4 regions of the Glutamicibacter sp. 0426 genome follow, and region 1 is predicted to be linked to each of the others. Evidence: riboswitches for the same ligand, from Rfam matches in the RefSeq annotation. Region 1 holds a riboswitch; each other region holds the start of a gene.

Region 1 (2,197 bases):
GGGAGAAGCGGTTCAAGAGCATGGAGAATCCTAGAATTATGCGTGCAAGCGGATGGACGATAGGGCAAAGAGCAAGGATCGCCGAGGATCCAATGCGTTCCCTGGATTAATGGTTGGTTGGGTCGACGCCGAGCAGGCGCAGCAGGTGCAGGCGATCGGCAATGAACTTCTCGTCCGTGTGCCGGCGCGGTTTCCCGGCGGAGATCGCTAGGTCTTCGATGACACCAACCGCGCCGTTCCCGGTGCTGCGTCCCAAGACGATAACGCGGTCAGCCAAGGTCAAAGCCTCGTCCACGTCATGGGTCACCATGAGTACCGTGGTGGGGAATGATGCGTGAATTGAGAGCAGCAAATCCTGCATCTTCAGGCGGGTCAGGGCATCGAGCGCGCCGAAGGGCTCATCGAGAAGCAATACGCCCGGGCGGCGGGCCAGCGCGCGAGCCAGCGAAACACGCTGGGCCATGCCTCCGGAAATCTCCCGCGGGCGCAGGCTGGCTGCATGGCTCAGCCCGGTCAGCTCGATCAGCTCATCAATCAGCGCGTCGCCAGAGGTCTTCTCGGTTCCTGGGGCCAGACCCAGCGCAATGTTCTCGCGCACCGATCGCCACGGCAGCAGCCGTGGTTCCTGGAAAGCAACGGCGCATAGCTCGTTGATGCCGTTGACCTCGTGGGTGCCTGTGCGGATGTCACCGGTGGAGGGGTGGTCCAACCCGGAGACCGAACGCAGCAGCGTGGATTTTCCGCAGCCGCTGGCTCCTAGGATCGCGAGGACTTGGCCGGCTGGAATGTGCAAGTTGATGTCGGCCAGCACGGTGCGGCTTTCCTTCTTTGTGGTGAAGGTCCGCGACACGTTGCTGAATTGGACGTCCAGTGCGGTTGAGGTGGTTGAAGTTGCCTCGGGCGCTGCAATGGTAAGAGCCATATCAATCTCCATCGGTCCTGGCGGTAGCACCGGCCTGCGGAGGTGGAGCTCCGAAGGTGGTTGCTGCGGCGTCAAAGAGCCAGATCTCTCGGCCGCTCGGGATGGTTACCCTTCTATTACAGCGAGTCGAACGATTTGGACGCAAATCTTGCGTAACATGAAAAAATCTTCGACAACTGCGTCACATTGCCCAGAAATTTCGTTATTTATTTTACCTAGGTCCGGTTCGATCGACTGCAAGCCAATCCGTGCAACTCATCTTCGATGGGACGGCGATTAGGCTGTGGGATTTGAGCATAGGCCCTTCCAAATCTGAGGCGAAATATGACTTCGCGGCTTGGAAGCGCCGGATTATTACCGTTACAAATGAATCACGACCCATCCAGAGCGGCTGAGAGATCTGGCTCCACGACGCCGCAGCAACCACCCGAAGAGCGGGACGGTGCTACCGCCAGGACCGATGGAAAGAATTGAGAACCCTTATGCCTATTGGCGAATCACCGAATGCCCCAGGGCTGGACTTCAACCAGCTCAGCGATCCTTCGCAAGCCAGCGCTCTGGAACTGGACGAGTTCGAGGAGCAGCTGCCCACCCGGCAGCTGCTGAAGATCACTCCCGGCCCCGGCGCGGATGAGCAGTACGACCGACTGGCCGAAATCTTCCGCCCGGTCTTCGCCCAGATCGCCGCGACCGCCAAGGACCGCGACCTGAACCGCGTGCTTCCCTTCGAGCAGGTAGGCCTGCTGAACCGCGAGCGCTTCGGCGCACTGCGCCTTCCCGTGGCCGACGGCGGCTACGGTGCGCGGCTGGTGGATGTCTTCCGCCTGCTCATCGAGCTCTCCGAGGCCGACTCCCATGTAGGCCAGCTGTGGCGCGCGCATATCGCCTTCGTCGAGAACGTCTTGGCACTGGAAGACGAGGCGCTGCGCAAGAAGTGGGTGGCCCGCATCGCCGCCGGGCAGATCATCGGCAACGCCTACACCGAGCGCGGCGGCAACGCCCTGGGCACCTTGAATACGAAGGCCAGCTTCGTGGACGGGCGCTGGGTAGTCGACGGCGAGAAGTACTACTGCACCGGCACCATCTTTGCCGACTGGACCACTGTTGCGGTGGCCCACCCTGAGCTTGCCGGACGCCAGATCGCGGTGGTGTCCACCCAGCGCAGCGGCGTCAAGATCCTCGATGACTGGGACGGATTCGGCCAGGGCCTGACCGGAACCGGCACCACCGAATTCCATCAGGTCCCGGTGGACTGCTTCATGCCGCAGCAGCGCA
Region 2 (2,197 bases), on a different contig from region 1:
GGAGGTCTTGGCGCCGAAGTAGACGGCGGCGACGGCGGTGGCCACCTGGATCAGGGCCACCACCAGCATCAGTCCGCCGGTGCGCCAGATGTAGTCGATATCGGCATTGACCACGCCGACATCGATGATCTTGGCGTTCAGGCTGGGAAGGTAGAGCGTAGCCATGGTGGTGGCCAGCTGCAATATGACTACTGCGGCAATCCACCCGGCATAGGGTTTGGAGTGTTTCAAGATGAGCTTGAGAAGCATGTGGAAAATCCTCGCTGGCATCACGCTCTCCGGCATGCTGGGCCTTCGGATTAAGGGCAGCGTGATTGAAGAGCGATTGCCAGTCTAGCGCTCCGCTTGGACACTTAGTATCATCCTTCCGATTGATATTTGCCAACCAGTGATTAACGCCCGATTAACCTCAAGATTCCGGGGATGGTGGCGTTAATCATAGATTATGGAATTAACGCAAAGCGGCTTGGTTTCCGGCGGATTTTCATCCACCGGAAACCAAGCCCCAGTTACGCCTGCACGCTGCCGGGAACCTCGCTGGCGCAGTTCCCTCGGATGTACTTGGACAGGGCCACGGACGGGCGTTCGAAGCCCAGCAGCCGCGGGAATTCCGCCCAGGCTTCGGGCACCAGCTGCACAATGTGCTCAGGGCGCGTCCGCTCTTCCATGATGCTTCGGCCAGTGATCGGGTCCTTGCCGGTCACCCGCAGATATCTCTGGCCAGCCTGCGGGTTTTTGGCGGTGATCCCGAGCAGTTCCAGCCGTCGCCCAAGGAGTTCTTGGTCCCCGACATTTCTGCAGAGCCGGCGGGCATGGTCCAGCGCGGCTTTCAGCCCTGCGTTGACAGCCCAGTACAGTTCCGGGGTGAATCCGGCGGCAATCCAGCGGGCCACGTATTCGTGGATGTGGGGAAGATTCAGGCACAGCAGTCCACCTCGCTGCTTCTCGGCTTCGAAGGCCAGGAATCCCCCTGACTGGAGGGTGCTCGATCCTGCGTGGAAAGGATAGTCCAGCAGCACGCTGTGCCACTTCCGCTCGCCGTCGGTTCCTTGCGGATTCCCTGTTGTGTATTCATGATTGGCGCCCATGTCATCCTCGCGTTCCGTCCAGGCGGCGCAGCATCTTGAAGGATCAGCACCACCGATCGACTTGCCCGGGATGGCTTCCCGGACCGGCTCTTCCCCTGGGGCACCCCGCTCGATGAGGAGGGTTGCCACGCGGCTAGCCAGGTACTTAGCGCCGCGATTCTGTGAGCTTGGTTCGATAGTACTGGGCACCACCGACAGTTCGGCTTGGGCCGGTGCGCAGCACCGGCCCAGCAAGCGATTCGATCAGTTCCCGATTGGCGGCGGCGCCACCTCGTCGTGCTTGGTCTTCTCGCTGTCCTTCTGCTTTTCGGAAGGCACAGTCACGATGATCGACGCGATGGCGATGACCACCATCAGCACGTTGAACAACAGGCCGATGGCGCCACCGAAGCGCAACGCCACATTGTCCTGCCGGCCAATGAACAGGCCCCAGGACTGGATCAGTGCCGGATCCATGGCCTGTCCAGCCACATACAGGGCCGCGGAGATGGCCACGCCGATGGCGTTGCCCAGTGACGAGGCCATCTTGTAGATGCCGGACGCGGAACCCACCTCGCTGTCGGGGACATTGGACAGCGCCGCGTCGGTGGACGGCGTGGCATAGAAGCCCAGGCCGATGCCGAACAGCGTGAACCCGATCACGGAGAGCAAGATGTACTGGTCGATATACAGGAAAGTCATCGAGCACATCAGGATGCCCACACCGGTGATCATCGATCCCCAGAGCATCGGCTTCTTCGGCCCGAAGCGCTGCAGCAGCTTCTCACCCACGCGGATCGTGGCAAGGATGGCCACCAGATAGCCCAAGGTCAGCAGGCCGGACTGCAGCGAGGACATCCCGGCCGCCACCTGGACCAGGCCCAGCGAGACAATCAGCGTGCCTGCCGCGCCATTGAGCAGGAAGTTGGACAGCGTGGCGCCGGTGAAGGTGCCGTTGGAGAACAGCTTCAGGTTCACGAAGGGATTGCGGCTGCGCACCTCGATCTGCAAGAACAGCAGCCCGGTGACCACGAAGATCGCCACGAGCGCGATGCCTCCCAGGCTCAGCCAGCCGATATTCGGACCCTGGGAAATGTAGACGTTGATGGAGACCAGCATGACGATGAAGA
Region 3 (2,197 bases), on a different contig from region 1:
CGGGGCAGGACATCTTCGCCGGCGAGCAGAACCACTCTTCGACCCATCCTGGCGGCGAGGCCTACCGGGGCAAGAACGTGGTGGTGATCGGGTCGAACAATTCAGCTCACGACATCTGCGCCGACCTGGTGAACAACAGAGCGAAGCCGGTCATGGTGCAGCGCTCCAGCACCCATATCGTGCGTTCCGAATCGCTGATGAAGACCGTGCTCGGCCCGCTGTACTCGGAGGAGGCGCTGGCCAACGCGATCGACCACAATACCGCGGACTTGATCTTCGCCTCGATCCCGTACAAGGTTCTGCCCGAGTTCCACAAGCCGGCCTTCGCCCAGATCCGCGAGGATGACGCTCAGTTCTACCAGTCGCTGACCGATGCCGGGTTCGATCTGGACTTCGGGGACGACGACTCGGGCCTGTTCCTGAAGTACCTGCGCCGCGGTTCGGGCTACTACATCAACATCGGCGCCTCGGAGCTGGTGGCCGATGGTTCCATCGCCCTTGCCAAGGGAGAAGTCTCGCACCTGACCGAGCATTCCGTGGTACTGGCCGACGGCACCGAGCTGCCCGCCGATGCGGTGGTCTACGCGACCGGTTACGGCTCCATGAATGGCTGGGCCGCGCAGCTGATATCCCAGGAGGTCGCCGACGAGGTGGGCAAGTGCTGGGGACTGGGGTCGGGCACCACCAAGGATCCCGGACCGTGGGAGGGGGAGCTGCGCAACATGTGGAAGCCGACCAGGGTCAAGAACCTGTGGTTCCACGGCGGCAACCTGCACCAGTCGCGCCACTACTCCAAGTACCTCGGGCTGCAGCTCAAGGCCCGCTACGAGGGGCTGGACACCCCGGTGTACGCACTCGCCGAAAGCTTCCACCGGCTCTGAAGCGCGGAAGTACCTGAGGTTTCCCGGCCCGCCTGGACCGTGATTGGTCCGGGCGGGCCGAGGCTCGTTGCCAACCGGCAGAACAGGTACTGGGGGCCGAACCGGTCAGGGATTCCGTTGCAAGCCGCTTCCTCAGCATTAAGGCGAGCAGGACATGATGTGTGGCGAACAAATGAGCGATTGCGACCAGAAATGACCGCGGTTCACCGAATGAATGACGGAGTATTTCGATTTAAGAAGTGAATTGTTTGACGCTGCTTCGTAATCACCCATATTGTTTTAAGCAGAATCAAGAGCATCAGCTATAAGCCCTGGCTTGCTGATCGGCAACCCTCTCAACGGTAGTGGGGTGCTCCAGGTGAGGATTCGGTTCCACGCAAAAACGTGCTGGAACAAGTACCGCACACGGCGCGGAACTCCAACTCTGGCGGCTTCGAGAAGCAAGAAGCTCCGGCGTGCGGACTACTGCGCGGTGGGCAAGACCCGAAGGAATCGAGCCATGTCATTGAATCTTGAACTTGACCCGTTGACCCTGCGCAAGGTTTTCGCTCAGCATCCGTCAGGCGTAGCCGCCCTCTGTGCAGAACTGGATGGCGAGAAGACCGGCATTGTGGCTTCGTCATTTACCGTGGGTGTTTCCCTCGAGCCAGCACTGGTGATGTTCGCCGTGCAGAAATCATCGAATACGTGGCCAAAACTGCGCAACGCTGGCCGCATCGGCGTTTCGGTGCTCAGCGAACGCAATGAAGGAGTGTGTGCTCAGATCGCGTCGAAGAACGGCGACCGATTCCGCGGGATCGACACCTATTCCTCGGAGCAGGGCGCACTGTTCATTAACGAGTCCACGCTGTGGCTGGAAACCTCGATTTACAACGAGGTCGAAGCGGGGGATCACTGGGTGATCTTGATGGAAGTGCACGGGCACCGCATCTCGAAGCACTCACCGCAGATCTTCCACGATTCGCGCTTCCATTCACTGCCGGTTCCCGAGCTCGTCTAAGCCCTTCTGAACTTCCAAAGCTTCGGCCAGATCAACGTATTGATCTGGCCGAAGCTTTTTTGATTTCGAGGCCTGCGGAATCACTTTATCCTTGCGCCAATCTGAAAACTAGGCGCGATGCCTCTTGATCTCCGGGCGCACCGGCAGCAACCCTGGACTACATGCAGCCCATGCACTGCGGGCAAGTTCGACGTGTAATTGCACTTCCACTGCAGCTGATTGCGGAGGTAAATCGGCGGCAGTGCGCCAAGAGCCCAGTTACGGCTTCAAATTCACGCAACGCCACGTCGGCGACATCAAGTTATCCACGGCCCTG
Region 4 (2,197 bases), on a different contig from region 1:
CGCAGGGTGGAGGTGTTCAGCCCGGCGGCTGCCAGCTGCGCTTCGGAGAGCCGGCAGTGCGTCATGGTGGCCGGGTGGGCGACCATGGTGCGGGTATCGCCCACATTCGCGGCCAGGCTGATCAGCTTGAGCCCGTCGATCACCGGGGAAACCAGGGATGGGTGGGCCAGCTCGATGGCCAGCACGCAGCCGGTGCCCTTCGGCGCTAGCGTCCGGGCCAGCTCGTGGCTGGGGTGCTCGGGCAGCGCGGGGTGGTGGATGGCGGCAATGCCCGGATACTCGGCAAGCGCGTCGATCAGCCTGGTGACGCTGCGCTGCACGTGGGCCGCGCGCACCGGCAGGGTCTCGATGCCTGCGAGGATGCCCTGGGCGCTGGCCGGGGCGAGGGCCGGGCCCAGGTCGTGCAGGAACTTGGAGCGCACCAGCATCGCGTAGGCCGCCGGCCCGTGGCGCTCGAGCAGCGACGTGCCATTCAGCCGCACCCGCGGCGCGGCGATCTGCGGCCAGCGGGAGGAATCGGAGAAGTCGAAGGTTCCCGAATCCACCACTACCCCGCCAAGCACCGAGCCGTGCCCGGCCAGCCCCTTGGTGGCCGAGTGCACCACGATGTCCGCGCCGAGTTCCAGCGGGCGCACATTCAGCGGGGTGGCCAGGGTGTTGTCCACCACCACCGGGATGTTGCGCTCGTGCGCGATCGCCGCAATGGCCGGGATATCGGCCACGGTGCACAGCGGGTTGGACACGGACTCGAAGAAGAACGCCCGGGTGTCCTCCTCGATGGCCGCGGCCCAGGCGGCCGGATCGGCCTGGTCGACAAAGCTGACGCGGATCCCGAAGTCGGCGAAGGTGTCGGTGAACAGGTCCACGGTGCCGCCGTACAGCGAGGAGGAAGCCACAATGTGCCTGGGTCCCTGGGTCAGCGCCAGCAAGGACAACGCCACCGCGGACTGGCCGGTGGCGGTGGCTACCGCCTGGGCCCCGCCTTCCAGCGCGGCCACGCGCTGCTCGAGGATGGACACGGTGGGGTTGCCGGTGCGCGAGTAGGTGAAGCCTGCCTGTCGCAGCGCGAACTTCTCCACCGCTTCGGCGTGCGATGCGAATTGGTAGGCCGCGGAATTGTGCAGCGGCGGCAGCATCGGGCGGAACTCTCCGCTCGGGCGGTACCCTGCGTGCACCGCGTCGGTTTCCTGGCTCATTGCTCCTCCTCGTTGTCTGCGAGGGAGTGCACCGGACACCGAAGCCACGGGTCCGGAACTGCTCCATCGGTTCTGGCGGTAGCACCTTTCGGTTTCCCGATGGTTGCTGCGGCGTCGTCGAGCCAGATCTCTCGGCCGCTCTTGATGGGTTGTTCTTCCATGGTTGGGCATCGGCCGCGAACCGGGCAAGCGGCCCGAATCGCTGAGCTTCACAGAACGCCGCCGCGCTTCATATGTCGCCGAATTGTCATGATGACGTAAGGGCGCAAACCCTTATGTGACGCACCAAGGAAGCAAGAATCCTTGAAATCCCAGGGTTTTCACCCGCACGCATGACAGAGCACCAAATTTCAATGACCGGAGATGACGCTCAGCCCAGGACTTCGACTCCGAATCCGGCCACCACCGCGCGCACCTCGTCCAGGTAGCGCCGGGCCTGCTCGGTGAGCGGGATGGCGGCGTGGTCAATCCAGCCGACATCGATGCGCTCCTCGACAGCCAGCGGGATGGAGACAATGGAGGGATCCAGCTCGTCGCTGATGATGCCGGTGGAGATGGTGTACCCGCCCAGACCGATCATCAGGTTGAAGATCGTGGCGCGGTCCGAGACCTGGATTTCACGCTGGCTGGAGCGGGTGGAGAGGATCTCCTCGGCGAAGTAGAAGGAGTTGTTCGCGCCCTGGTCGAAGGTCAGCCGCGGCAAATCTTCGAGATCTTCGAGAGACACCAGGGTTCGGGAGGCCAGCGGGTTGCTGCGGGCAACGAAGATGTGCGGCTGGGAGCGGAAGAGCGGGTGGAATACCAGCCGGGATTCGCGCAGCAGCTTCTCGATGACCTTGCGGTTGAAGTCGTTGAGGTAGAGGATCCCGATCTCGCTGCGCAGCGTGCGCACATCCTCGATGATCTGCTCGGTGCGGGTCTCGCGCAGCGAGAACTCGTACTCGTCGGCGCCGCTGGCCTGGACCATCCGCACGAAGGCATCCACCGCGAAGGAGTAGTGC

The links. A riboswitch is a leader RNA that binds a small molecule or an ion and turns the genes downstream of it on or off. The one in region 1 is predicted to bind S-adenosylmethionine.
Region 2: it holds a riboswitch for S-adenosylmethionine, as region 1 does, so the genes downstream of both, BKX98_RS16825 (hypothetical protein) here and BKX98_RS11445 (ABC transporter ATP-binding protein) in region 1, are expected to answer to the same signal.
Region 3: it holds a riboswitch for S-adenosylmethionine, as region 1 does, so the genes downstream of both, BKX98_RS10355 (flavin reductase family protein) here and BKX98_RS11445 (ABC transporter ATP-binding protein) in region 1, are expected to answer to the same signal.
Region 4: it holds a riboswitch for S-adenosylmethionine, as region 1 does, so the genes downstream of both, BKX98_RS06205 (O-acetylhomoserine aminocarboxypropyltransferase/cysteine synthase family protein) here and BKX98_RS11445 (ABC transporter ATP-binding protein) in region 1, are expected to answer to the same signal.

Annotation. Positions count from the first base shown of each region.
Region 1 is NZ_MPBI01000004.1:79,475-81,671, forward strand. It holds gene BKX98_RS11440 (aliphatic sulfonate ABC transporter substrate-binding protein) at 1-22, opposite strand, end outside; gene BKX98_RS11445 (ABC transporter ATP-binding protein) at 107-922, opposite strand; SAM riboswitch class I at 928-1,030, opposite strand; SAM riboswitch class I at 1,298-1,389, shown strand; gene BKX98_RS11450 (acyl-CoA dehydrogenase family protein) at 1,405-2,197, shown strand, end outside.
Region 2 is NZ_MPBI01000003.1:117,958-120,154, forward strand. It holds gene BKX98_RS08880 (ABC transporter ATP-binding protein) at 1-249, opposite strand, end outside; gene BKX98_RS16825 (hypothetical protein) at 510-1,088, opposite strand; SAM riboswitch class IV at 1,143-1,255, opposite strand; gene BKX98_RS08885 (MFS transporter) at 1,332-2,197, opposite strand, start outside.
Region 3 is NZ_MPBI01000003.1:439,132-441,328, reverse strand. It holds gene BKX98_RS10360 (NAD(P)-binding domain-containing protein) at 1-881, shown strand, start outside; SAM riboswitch class IV at 1,169-1,286, shown strand; gene BKX98_RS10355 (flavin reductase family protein) at 1,381-1,881, shown strand.
Region 4 is NZ_MPBI01000002.1:150,159-152,355, reverse strand. It holds gene BKX98_RS06205 (O-acetylhomoserine aminocarboxypropyltransferase/cysteine synthase family protein) at 1-1,196, opposite strand, end outside; SAM riboswitch class I at 1,257-1,347, opposite strand; gene BKX98_RS06200 (LysR family transcriptional regulator) at 1,567-2,197, opposite strand, start outside.